Regions from separate parts of the Halanaerobium sp. genome, predicted to be linked through region 2. Evidence: riboswitches for the same ligand, from Rfam matches in the RefSeq annotation. Region 2 holds a riboswitch; each other region holds the start of a gene.
The links. A riboswitch is a leader RNA that binds a small molecule or an ion and turns the genes downstream of it on or off. The one in region 2 is predicted to bind cyclic di-GMP.
Positions count from the first base shown of each region.

Region 1: it holds a riboswitch for cyclic di-GMP, as region 2 does, so the genes downstream of both, flgB (flagellar basal body rod protein FlgB) here and CI949_RS08385 (hypothetical protein) in region 2, are expected to answer to the same signal.
Region 3: it holds a riboswitch for cyclic di-GMP, as region 2 does, so the genes downstream of both, CI949_RS04080 (diguanylate cyclase domain-containing protein) here and CI949_RS08385 (hypothetical protein) in region 2, are expected to answer to the same signal.

Region 1 covers NZ_QBLR01000014.1:858-4,139, reverse strand. The annotation lists gene fliF (flagellar basal-body MS-ring/collar protein FliF) at 1-268, opposite strand, end outside; gene fliE (flagellar hook-basal body complex protein FliE) at 313-609, opposite strand; gene flgC (flagellar basal body rod protein FlgC) at 626-1,057, opposite strand; gene flgB (flagellar basal body rod protein FlgB) at 1,060-1,446, opposite strand; cyclic di-GMP riboswitch class I at 1,502-1,585, opposite strand; gene CI949_RS02970 (response regulator) at 1,652-2,005, opposite strand; gene CI949_RS02965 (chemotaxis protein CheD) at 2,145-2,648, opposite strand; gene CI949_RS02960 (chemotaxis protein CheC) at 2,632-3,234, opposite strand; gene CI949_RS02955 (chemotaxis protein CheW) at 3,263-3,282, opposite strand, start outside.
Region 2 covers NZ_QBLR01000062.1:855-4,136, reverse strand. The annotation lists gene CI949_RS08390 (alkaline phosphatase) at 1-1,059, shown strand, start outside; cyclic di-GMP riboswitch class I at 1,451-1,526, shown strand; gene CI949_RS08385 (hypothetical protein) at 1,538-2,050, shown strand; gene CI949_RS08380 (DUF3006 family protein) at 2,086-2,256, opposite strand; gene CI949_RS08375 (MBL fold metallo-hydrolase) at 2,391-3,209, shown strand; gene CI949_RS08370 (FadR/GntR family transcriptional regulator) at 3,228-3,282, shown strand, end outside.
Region 3 covers NZ_QBLR01000020.1:26,246-29,527, forward strand. The annotation lists gene purH (bifunctional phosphoribosylaminoimidazolecarboxamide formyltransferase/IMP cyclohydrolase) at 1-769, shown strand, start outside; cyclic di-GMP riboswitch class I at 1,007-1,091, shown strand; gene CI949_RS04080 (diguanylate cyclase domain-containing protein) at 1,240-3,225, shown strand.

The sequences.
Region 1 (3,282 bases), on a different contig from region 2:
CTGGAACTAAAATTGTATTACCATTATCCCCCCCAAGCTGATAATCCACATTGTTTTCATCCAGTCTCTGAACTATTGCAGCTGTATCATCTGTTGAAAGATTGGTAAAAAGAGGCTGATAACTGGTAGAAGTTCCCCTGAAGATAAGATAGCCAAAAGCTCCGGTCATTAATACTGTGAGAATAATAATTATAATTTGAATGTTTTTATTTAATTTTTGCCATGTATCCTGAATTTCTTCCTTATAGTTTGTCAAAAATTCGGCCATCATTATACCTCTTCCGTAAATGCTCTTTGTTCTATCATCTTAAATTAAACCTGCAGACGCATAATTTCATTATATGCATCAATTACTTTGGTCTGAACTGCGGTTGTTAGATTGACTGCTAATTTTGCTTTCTCAGCAGCAATCATTACATCATGCACACTATCAGTTTCTCCAGCGGCAAAACTGGCTGTCACGGCCTGCGAATCTTTCTGCAGCTGATTAACTTCGTTCAATTTTTCTCTAAATAGATCTGAGAAAGCCTGAACATTTTTGTTTTTTTCTTCCTTTTGTATTGAGAAATTTTCGAATCCACTCTGGAACTTAACAGGATTAATCTCCATCTTTTTCACTCCTTAATTAAGTGCTGATGTTTAGAGCACTGTTTGCCATACTCTTATAATTAGAAATCGCCTGAATATTTGCTTCATATGCCCTGCTGGCATCTATCATATTAACCATTTCGGTCATCACACTGACATTGGGAAGTTCAACATAACCTTCTTCATTTGCATCAGGATGCTCAGGTCGATATTCAAGCCGAAAAGGAGATTGGTCTTCTGAAATTTCACTAATTTCCACTCCTGCAGATTCAAAACCACCGGCAGTAGAACCGAGACCCGAACCCATCTGATTTTCCAGCTTTTCTTTAAAAATAGGAATTTTCCGTCTGTATGTATTGCCATCCTCATCTCTGGTTGTTTCGGCATTAGCAATATTAGAAGAGATTGTGTCCATTCTTAGCCTCTGAGCTGTAAGACCAGAAGCACTAATATCTATTCCTTTAAACATTATTATTTACCTCCCTGCTGAATAACCTGATTTAAAGTAGAAAAATATCCGGCAGCTCGTTTAGTCATCACATTATAATAAATAGTATTTTTGGCAAGTTCAGCCATTTCCACCTCAATATCCACACTATTGCCGTCATTTCTGCTCATTCGGCTGTTTTCAGAGTTTTGAACAGCAGAATATTGACGGCTAAAAGCTAAATGATTGTCCTGAGTAGTTTTAAGATTAATAGAATCTGAAGAATCCATTTCCTTTTTTAAAGCTCTTTTAAAATCAATATCCTGTCTTTTATAACCGGGGGTGCTCACATTTGCTAAATTATTAGCAATTAATTCACCTCTCCGGGCAGAACCAGCAAGCGCGCTGGTTATAATTTCTAAATTATCCATATTTTATACCCCCATAGAATGAAAAAATCTACAGTTTTTCACTATAGATTTTTAAGTGTACAGTCTGGCAGCCATAATAAAATATCTTAGACCCATAACTTTGCGTCATCAGCTTTCGCTAATTTTGCCTATATAAAACTTTATATTAATTTTATAAAATTATCACTTATTCAACACATATTAAATAAAAAAATAATAATTCATTTTATAGCAGCTTTTTTAAGGACTCCATTACTCTATCTTTTTTGAATGGTTTAACAATAAAATCTTTGGCACCCATTTCAATCGCCTGAATAACAATTTTCTGCTGTCCCATGGCACTACAAACAACAATCTGAGCTCCAGGGTCTATATCCTGAATTGCTTTAATGGCTTCCAGTCCATCCATCACAGGCATTGTGATGTCCATTGTAACAATATCCGGACTTAACTCCTGATATAATTCTACTGCTTCTTTGCCATTTTCAGCTTCACCTGCTATTTCAAATTCATCTTTTAATATATTTTTTAAATTTAATCTCATAAATGCTGCATCATCAACTATTAACACTCTAGGCATTTAAAAATTACCTCCTCTAAATAATATCTGCTATTACATTATATAATAACAGAAATGATTTTTATTTACAATAGTAAAGAATAATTTATCCAAAAATTATAGATTTTTATTCGATTCCTTTTTTTACTATATAATAAATTTAAATGGTAATCAAGTCACGACTGAATGATTTAACCTCGACTCGGCCGTCATCAAGATAAAAGTACATTGAACGACCATAGTCTTTACCCACATCACTACCTGTCACTTTAATTCCTTCATCTTTTAAAACTTCTCTAACAGCTTCAATATTTCTTTCGCCGATTTTCATCACTGAATCTCCACTTTCAGACTTAAACATTCCTGCACCACCAACAATTTTAGCAGCAAGGCGTCTTTTTCTGGCCCCGGCAGCTTCCATTTCTGTAATTAAAAAAGGAATCCCTGTATCTGCATATTTAACAATTTTTTTGCCCCCGGGATTTTCGGGCAGCATTATATGAACAAGCCCCCCTACCTTAGAAAATTTATCATAAAGTGCAATCCCGATACAGGAACCAAGTCCTAGAGTTGCTAAAACTGTATTCTCATCACCAATGGCATGGTCAGCCATTTTAACAACCAGTTTTTCTGCTACCTGATCCAGACTAGGCAAAACTACCACCTACCAGTCTTTGGAAAAGAAAATCAAGTGAGTCTCTTTCTGGAATGAAAAAATAAAAAAGTTCCAACTTCTCTTCTTCGGTAATAAATTCAGTCTCCAGCAGTAAAATATGGTCTTCTGTCTGACTGTAATCGATCACAGAAGAGCTTAAAACTGCAGCTGCCATATCATAAGCCATTGCCGGCACACTCTGGTCTAGAGCCAGATCAGTAAAATCATTGATAGCTTTTAAATAGGCTCCACTCAGAATATTTCCCAGTTCATTAAGCGCAGAATGCTGCATTTCCTTGCCCGGTAGATCATCAGTTGAAAAAATCAGCTTTAACATTTTTTCAACATTTTCCATATCAACAACCAGCAAAATTTTCCCAGAGATCTCACCAGAAAAATTAATCATGATACAGGCAATAAATTCTTCTTCATCGCCAGTGATTGCTGGTAAATCCTGTATCTTAACCAGTTCTACTTTGGGGACAGTCATATTAATCTCCTGTCCAATCATTCCCGAAAAAGCAGTAGCTGCATTTCCAGCTCCGATATTTGCTACCTCTTTTAGGATATCTTTTTTTGTCTGGTCCAATTCCATAAACTTTCCCTCCTAACCTAAACTATTCTTAACTACTACTTTCCGATT
Region 2 (3,282 bases):
GCAATGAATAAAAATGGTGCTGAACTTGATTCTGTGTTAGATTTTGCTCAGGTTAGAAAAAAAGCTACTGGTGTAATCAGTACAAATATGGTTACAGATGCAACTCCAGCTGCCTTTATTGCTTCAGTAAAAGATAGAGGCATGGGCGGCGAAATTGCCAGGCAGGCTATTGCTAATAATGTAGATGTAATGCTCGGTGGTGGCCGTGAAGACTTTATGGAAGAAGAAGCCGGGGAAGATTTAATTGCTAAGGCAAAAGAAAAGGGTTATCAGTATGTATCTGATAAAACACAGTTAGAAAAAGTTGTACATTTAAATGGAAAACTTCTTGGTCTGTTTAATGAATCTTATATGAACTATATTAATGACCGGGATGATCTTGGATCTAATGAGCCTACAATGGAAGCAATGACTAAAAAGGCAATTGAAGTTCTTTCTGAAGACGAAGATGGATTCTTCTTAATGGCAGAGGGAGCAAGAATTGACCATGCAGCACACGCAGCAGATGTACCTGGTGTAGTTGCAGAAACTCTTGATTTTGATGCAAGTGTTAAAGTTGCAATGGATTTTGCTAAGAAAAACGGAGACACCCTGGTAATTGTGACTGCCGACCATGAAACTCTTGGTTTTTCAGCAACCGAGCCAATAGAAAAAGAAGCATTAATGAATATTGGTGTTTCTCCAGAGTATATGGCGGGCCAGATGACAGAAAAAGAAAATGGTAAAGGATATACTGTAGAGAGTGTTAAGTCTGTTTTTGAAGAATACGCTGATATTTCTCTAACTGACGCAGAAGTTGCCAGATTTAATGAGTTAATCCTGGATGAAGAAGGCAATATCAAGTATTCTTATCTTGTAGGATACGAAATTGGTTCAATTATAGCTAATGAGTATCAGGCAGGAGTTGTCAATACAGAAATTAGAGCCAATTCTTCAACAGGTGGCCACACACTTAATTCAGTACCAGTCTTTGCCTATGGCGAAGGAGCTGAAAAATTTAATGGTATGATGCAGAATACTGAATTCTCAGATCTGCTCTTTGATTCCATGAGACCGTAAATAGATTATTATAAATAAAATCCAATAGTTTGATTTAAATATACTTTAAAAATGGTGGTGGGGTTAAGCCTTACTGCCATTTTTTGTTGGAAATCTCGAATAAATTAAGCTGAAAAAATATTTATAATTTAATAATCTTCTGTTATAATTAAAATAATTCGGAGTCTAAATTTAGGCTTAATAAGAATTAAAAATTTAACTGAGGGGTAAGATAATGAGAAAAAGTTTCGTTTATTTAATTGCACTGTTATTGATTTTCGGAGTTAGTTCAGCAGCAATAATCAGGCAGTGATTATTCAAAAATAATTTAAATAACTGCCGAAAATTATAACTTGACATAAATTTACTAATCCTGATATACTTAAAGATGCTATAAAGGGTTAAGAGCTCTTTTTAACAAAGGTAAACTTATCGTGAGGTAAGGACACAAAGCTGAGGGTCTCTTGGAGAGATAGCCGGCTGCTAAAAGGAGGAAATGATGGAATTTAATTTTAAAAAGATCAGTGGTTTTACTTTGCTTTTGTTAATCCTATTTTTGAATTTTTTCGGTACTGCTGATTTAGTTGAGGCTGCCGGGAAGCCAAAAACATTAATTGAAAGAAGTATCTCAGCAGAAGCCAGAATCCCTATTTTTCAAAGAGTAGAGGTGCTTGAGAAGGCAGATGTTGACTATACTTTTCTAATGACTAATTACAACGGCAGCAGAGAAATTATTGTAGAGGCTGGTCTAAAAATTGAAATTTTAAGTAATACTGACTGGAATCTCCGTTTGAATAACAGAAATTTAAATGCACAGGTTTTAATCAGAAAGGCCGGGCAGAATAATTCTGACTGGCAGAATCTAAATTCTACTACAGCTAAATTTAGTGGAGATAGGGGAGTAGAGAAGCTAACTTTTGATTTGAAATTTATTCTTGACCCTGCCGCTAGAGCTGCAGTTAATAATTTAGAACTTGATTTAAGACACAGTATTAACCCTGTTTTATATTAAATTTAAATAAAAGGCAAAAAGAGCTGGAAAAAATATCAGCTCTTTTTATTTTTTAACTTATCTAAAAGGCTGCCAACTCTTTTTTTGGCTGCCTTTTTTTCGTTTTCTTTTAACTCCAACCTAAGTTCTAAAATGCTTCCTTCCACAGTCCCCTCGGGCAGTTCACTTAACGGCAGATAAAAATCAACTTTTTCTTCCGGCCTGATCAGCTCTTTTGAACCGGGTACAAGTGATTCAAATCACTTGTACCCGGTTCAAATAGATTTAATTGAAAAAGCCGTTTAAGCAATGTATACTTATAATAAGTAAATAATAATGATTTAAATCGAGGTGAATTAAGTTGGCTAAAAACCTGGAAATTACTATTTTAGCAGAAAATACAGTTGAAAAGAGAAAACTGCTGGCTGAACACGGCCTTTCATTTTATTTTAAATATAACGGGAAAGAGTATCTCTTTGATACTGGTCAGGGAGAGGTCCTGTTTTTAAATACCAAAAAAATGGGAATAGATTTGGGAAAAATTGATACAGTTTTTTTAAGTCACGGTCATGATGACCATACAGGTGGTTTAAAGAAACTGCTGAAAATTAATCCTCAGGTCAGGGTTTTTGCTCACAGCGAAGTTTTTCTGCCTAAATATAAAAAGGTAGGATCTGAGCTCGAGTTTATTGGAACAGAGCTTGCAGAATCTGAAATTAAAAATTTTGAGGCAGCTGAAACTGCAATCGCTGCAGCAGCAGGTATTTATAATACAGGAGAAATTCCGGCTCGACAGGAGACTTATCTCAATCCCCGATATGTGGTTGAAAAAGATGGCAAGGAAATTACTGATCCCTTTAATGATGATACTTCTTTATATATTGAAACAGAAAGTGGGATTGTAATTCTGCTGGGCTGCAGTCATAAGGGAGTAAAAAATATAATTAATGAAATCAAAGCTGAAATTGGAAATAGAAAAATTGCTGCCATTTTAGGTGGAATGCACCTCAAGCGAGCCAGCAGAGAAAGTATAACAGATTTGATCGACTATTTTAAGGAAATTGATTTTGAACTTCTGGCTCCGGTGCACTGTACCGGGCGGGAGGTAGCCATGAAATTTAAAGAAGCTTTTGGTGAGCGAGTCAAGCTGGCTTCAGTGGGTGATAGATTTGAATTTTAATTTTTTGGAGGCAGGATAATGGAATTTAAACAAATTAAAAATAATAAGGTTTATGAACAGATTATTGAGCAGA
Region 3 (3,282 bases), on a different contig from region 2:
GGAATTTGAAGCTAAGCCGGCAGCCGCAGTAATCAAACATGCCAACCCCTGTGGTATAGCAGAAGCAGATAATTTAAAAGATGCTTTTGTTAATGCCCATGCAGGTGATCCTCTATCTGCCTTTGGTTCAATTGTCGCTGCCAACAGGAAAATTGATGCAGCAACAGCCAGGGAAATTGCCGATCAGGATAAATTTATCGAAGTTGTAATCGCTCCTGATTATGAAGCTGAGGCTTTAGAAATTTTAAAAGAGCGCTCTGATAAGATGCGGATTTTAAAAACTGGAGAGCTTTCTATTAACCGTGAGAAGCCGGGCTACAGCATGAAAAAAGTAACCGGTGGCCTTTTAGTTCAGGACAGAGATTTAGCGCAGACTACTGCTGAAGATTTAGAGGTAGTAACTGAAAAAGCTCCAACCAAGGAGCAGATTGAAGACCTTCTATTTTCCTGGAAGGTAGTAAAACATGTTAAGTCAAATGCAATTGTAATGGCCAAAGATGAAATGGTAGTTGGTGTTGGTGCCGGTCAGATGAGCAGAGTTGATTCGATAATTATTGCCGGCCGCAAAGCTGATGGCCGTCAGGAAGGTGGAGTTGTGGCTTCAGATGCTTTCTTCCCCTTCCCGGATGCTGTAGAAAAGGCAGCTGAGCTGGGAATCAAAGCAATTATTCAGCCAGGCGGCTCAATTCGTGATGAGCAGGTAATTGAAGCCTGTAATGAATTAGGAATTGCTATGGTCTTTACCGGTAAGAGGCACTTTAGACATTAATGTTATTATAATTTAGAAAGCAGTTTTATCTTAATAAGGTGATTTAAATAAATTAATTTAAAGCAAAAAATCCAGTTTAACTGGATTATTATAACTTTCCCTAATCAATTCTCCATTCTTTAGCAGAGGTCTCTACTCAGCCGCTGCTAGCAGGATGGAGAAATTTATTTTTAAATAAAGGAATTTTCCTGCTAATAACGAATACTATTAATAATGGTATTTAAAAAATTTAAAATTTAATTTTAAGGGCAAAACAGGCGAAAGTCTGTGACGCAAAAATCTGAATCTAAGGATTAAATCTATGATTGTCAGATCTACCTCAGGATAAAATAGCCAGTGTTTTTAGCTGGCTATTTTTGCTATTATATTATTGTATATTAAATTAATTTGTTTACTTATATTTAATTTTAGATCAAAAAAATTAGGAAGCGGTAATTGATAATCCGGATTTTTAATAGGAGCTGATAACTTTGAAAGATATATTTGTAGTTGAGGATTCCAAATTTGATAGGGCAAAAATTAAAGAAATTTTAACTAGTTTAGAATACAGTGCAGAATATTTTTCTGAGGCAGAAGAAGTTTTAAGACAGATAGAAAATATAAATAAAAATAAGTTACCACAATTAATGATTGTTGATATAGTGCTGGCTGGGAAGCTGAGTGGTTATCAACTGGCTGAAAAAATAAAAAGAAAATATGATGTTCCCATTATTTTTTTGACCGCTGATTCTAAGAAAAAAGAGTTAAATCAGCAGCTTTTGAATGGAGAACTTTTTTTGAACAGACCGATTGATTATCATGAATTAAAAAATAATATCAAGATAATTATGGGAAAAAGGAAAGTAGATTATATTATCGAGGAAAAAGTTAATAAAGAAATTGTCAAAAACCTGGATCAACAAATTTGGTATTTCAAAGATCCTTATACATATAAGATGGTTAATCATAGTTATGCTTTGTTTTTAGGAAAAAAAGAAGAAAAGTTTAGGGATCAATATATTTATGATATTTTAAAGCCTAAAGAGGCTGAGGAAGTAATTGCAGAAAATATAGAGATATTTTTAGATAAAAAAGATATTAAAAATGAAAAATGGTATAAAAACTCTAATGGTGAAAATAGACTGCTTGCTATTAAGAAAAGTCCAATTTTTAATGCACAGGGTGCTGTAGAAAATATTTTTTGTCAGGCAGAAGATATAACTGAGCAGAATATTTTGGAAAATGAACTGAGACGTAATCGGGATAATCTGCAGCGAATAATTGAAGCGGTGCCGGATATGATATTTTTAATAAACAAAAATGGGGATGTTTTAGACCTCTGGACAGGAGATGAATCAAAATTACTTTATCCGAAAAAAGAGGCGCTTGGTAAAAATATTAAGGAATTTTTAACTGAAGCAGCTTACGCTACCTATCAGGATAAGATTAATACGCTTTTTAACCAGAAAAATTCTGTTGCTTTTGAATACAGTCTTTTGATAGATAATACCAGGAAATATTATGAAGCAAAAATGTTAAATCTTGAAACTGAAGGACAAAAGCAAAATATTATTGTCAGTGTGAGAGATATTTCTGAAAGAAAAAAGAGCAGTTTAAAACTTGAAAAGTTATCGCGAGAATTTGAGACTATTTTCAATAATGTAGAGAATGCAATATTTTTAATTAATGTTGAAAATGAAGAATTGAAATTTCAACGGCTAAATACTTTTCATGAAAATGCTACTGGATTGAAGACCGAGGATATAAAAGGGAAAACTCCAGTTGAAGCTTTTGGAAAAGATTTTGGTGAAGAGCTGGAAACAAATTACAGACAGTGTCTGATTGAAAAAAAGACTATAAGTTATGAAGAAGAACTTGATTTACCTGCAGGGAAAAGAATCTGGCTGACAAAGCTGACTCCTGTGATAAATGATAAAGGAGAAGCAGAAAAAATTGTCGGAACTTCTCTTGATATTACAGAAAATAAAATTAAAGAAAATGAGATTCAGTATTTATCTTTTCACGATGAGATGACCGGCCTTTATAATAGAAGGTATTTTGAAAATGAGATGCAGAGATTGGACTCCAGCCGCGAACTGCCAATTACAATTATGATCGCAGACTTAGATAATTTGAAATATGTCAATGATAACTTTGGTCACCAGGCAGGAGATGATTATATTATTACAGCTGCTCAAATGATAACCGACTCGACCAGAGATGAAGATATTGTAGCCAGAATCGGAGGAGACGAATTTGCTTTGATTTTACCAGATACTGCTAGTAGTGAAGCCCAAAAGATTTACCAGAGAATCAAATCAAAGCAGAGTAAATATTTTAATGGAAATAATGTAATCAATATATTTTCGATTTCAATTGGTTATTCAGTTAAAGATACAAATGAATTATCTTTAGAAGAAGTATTTAAAGCAGCAGATAAGAAGATGTATGTTAATAAGGCAGAAAATAAAAAATGAAAAAAACCGCCTCGGGAAAAAGGCGGTTAAAACAAGGAGAAAAGTATCTATTACTTT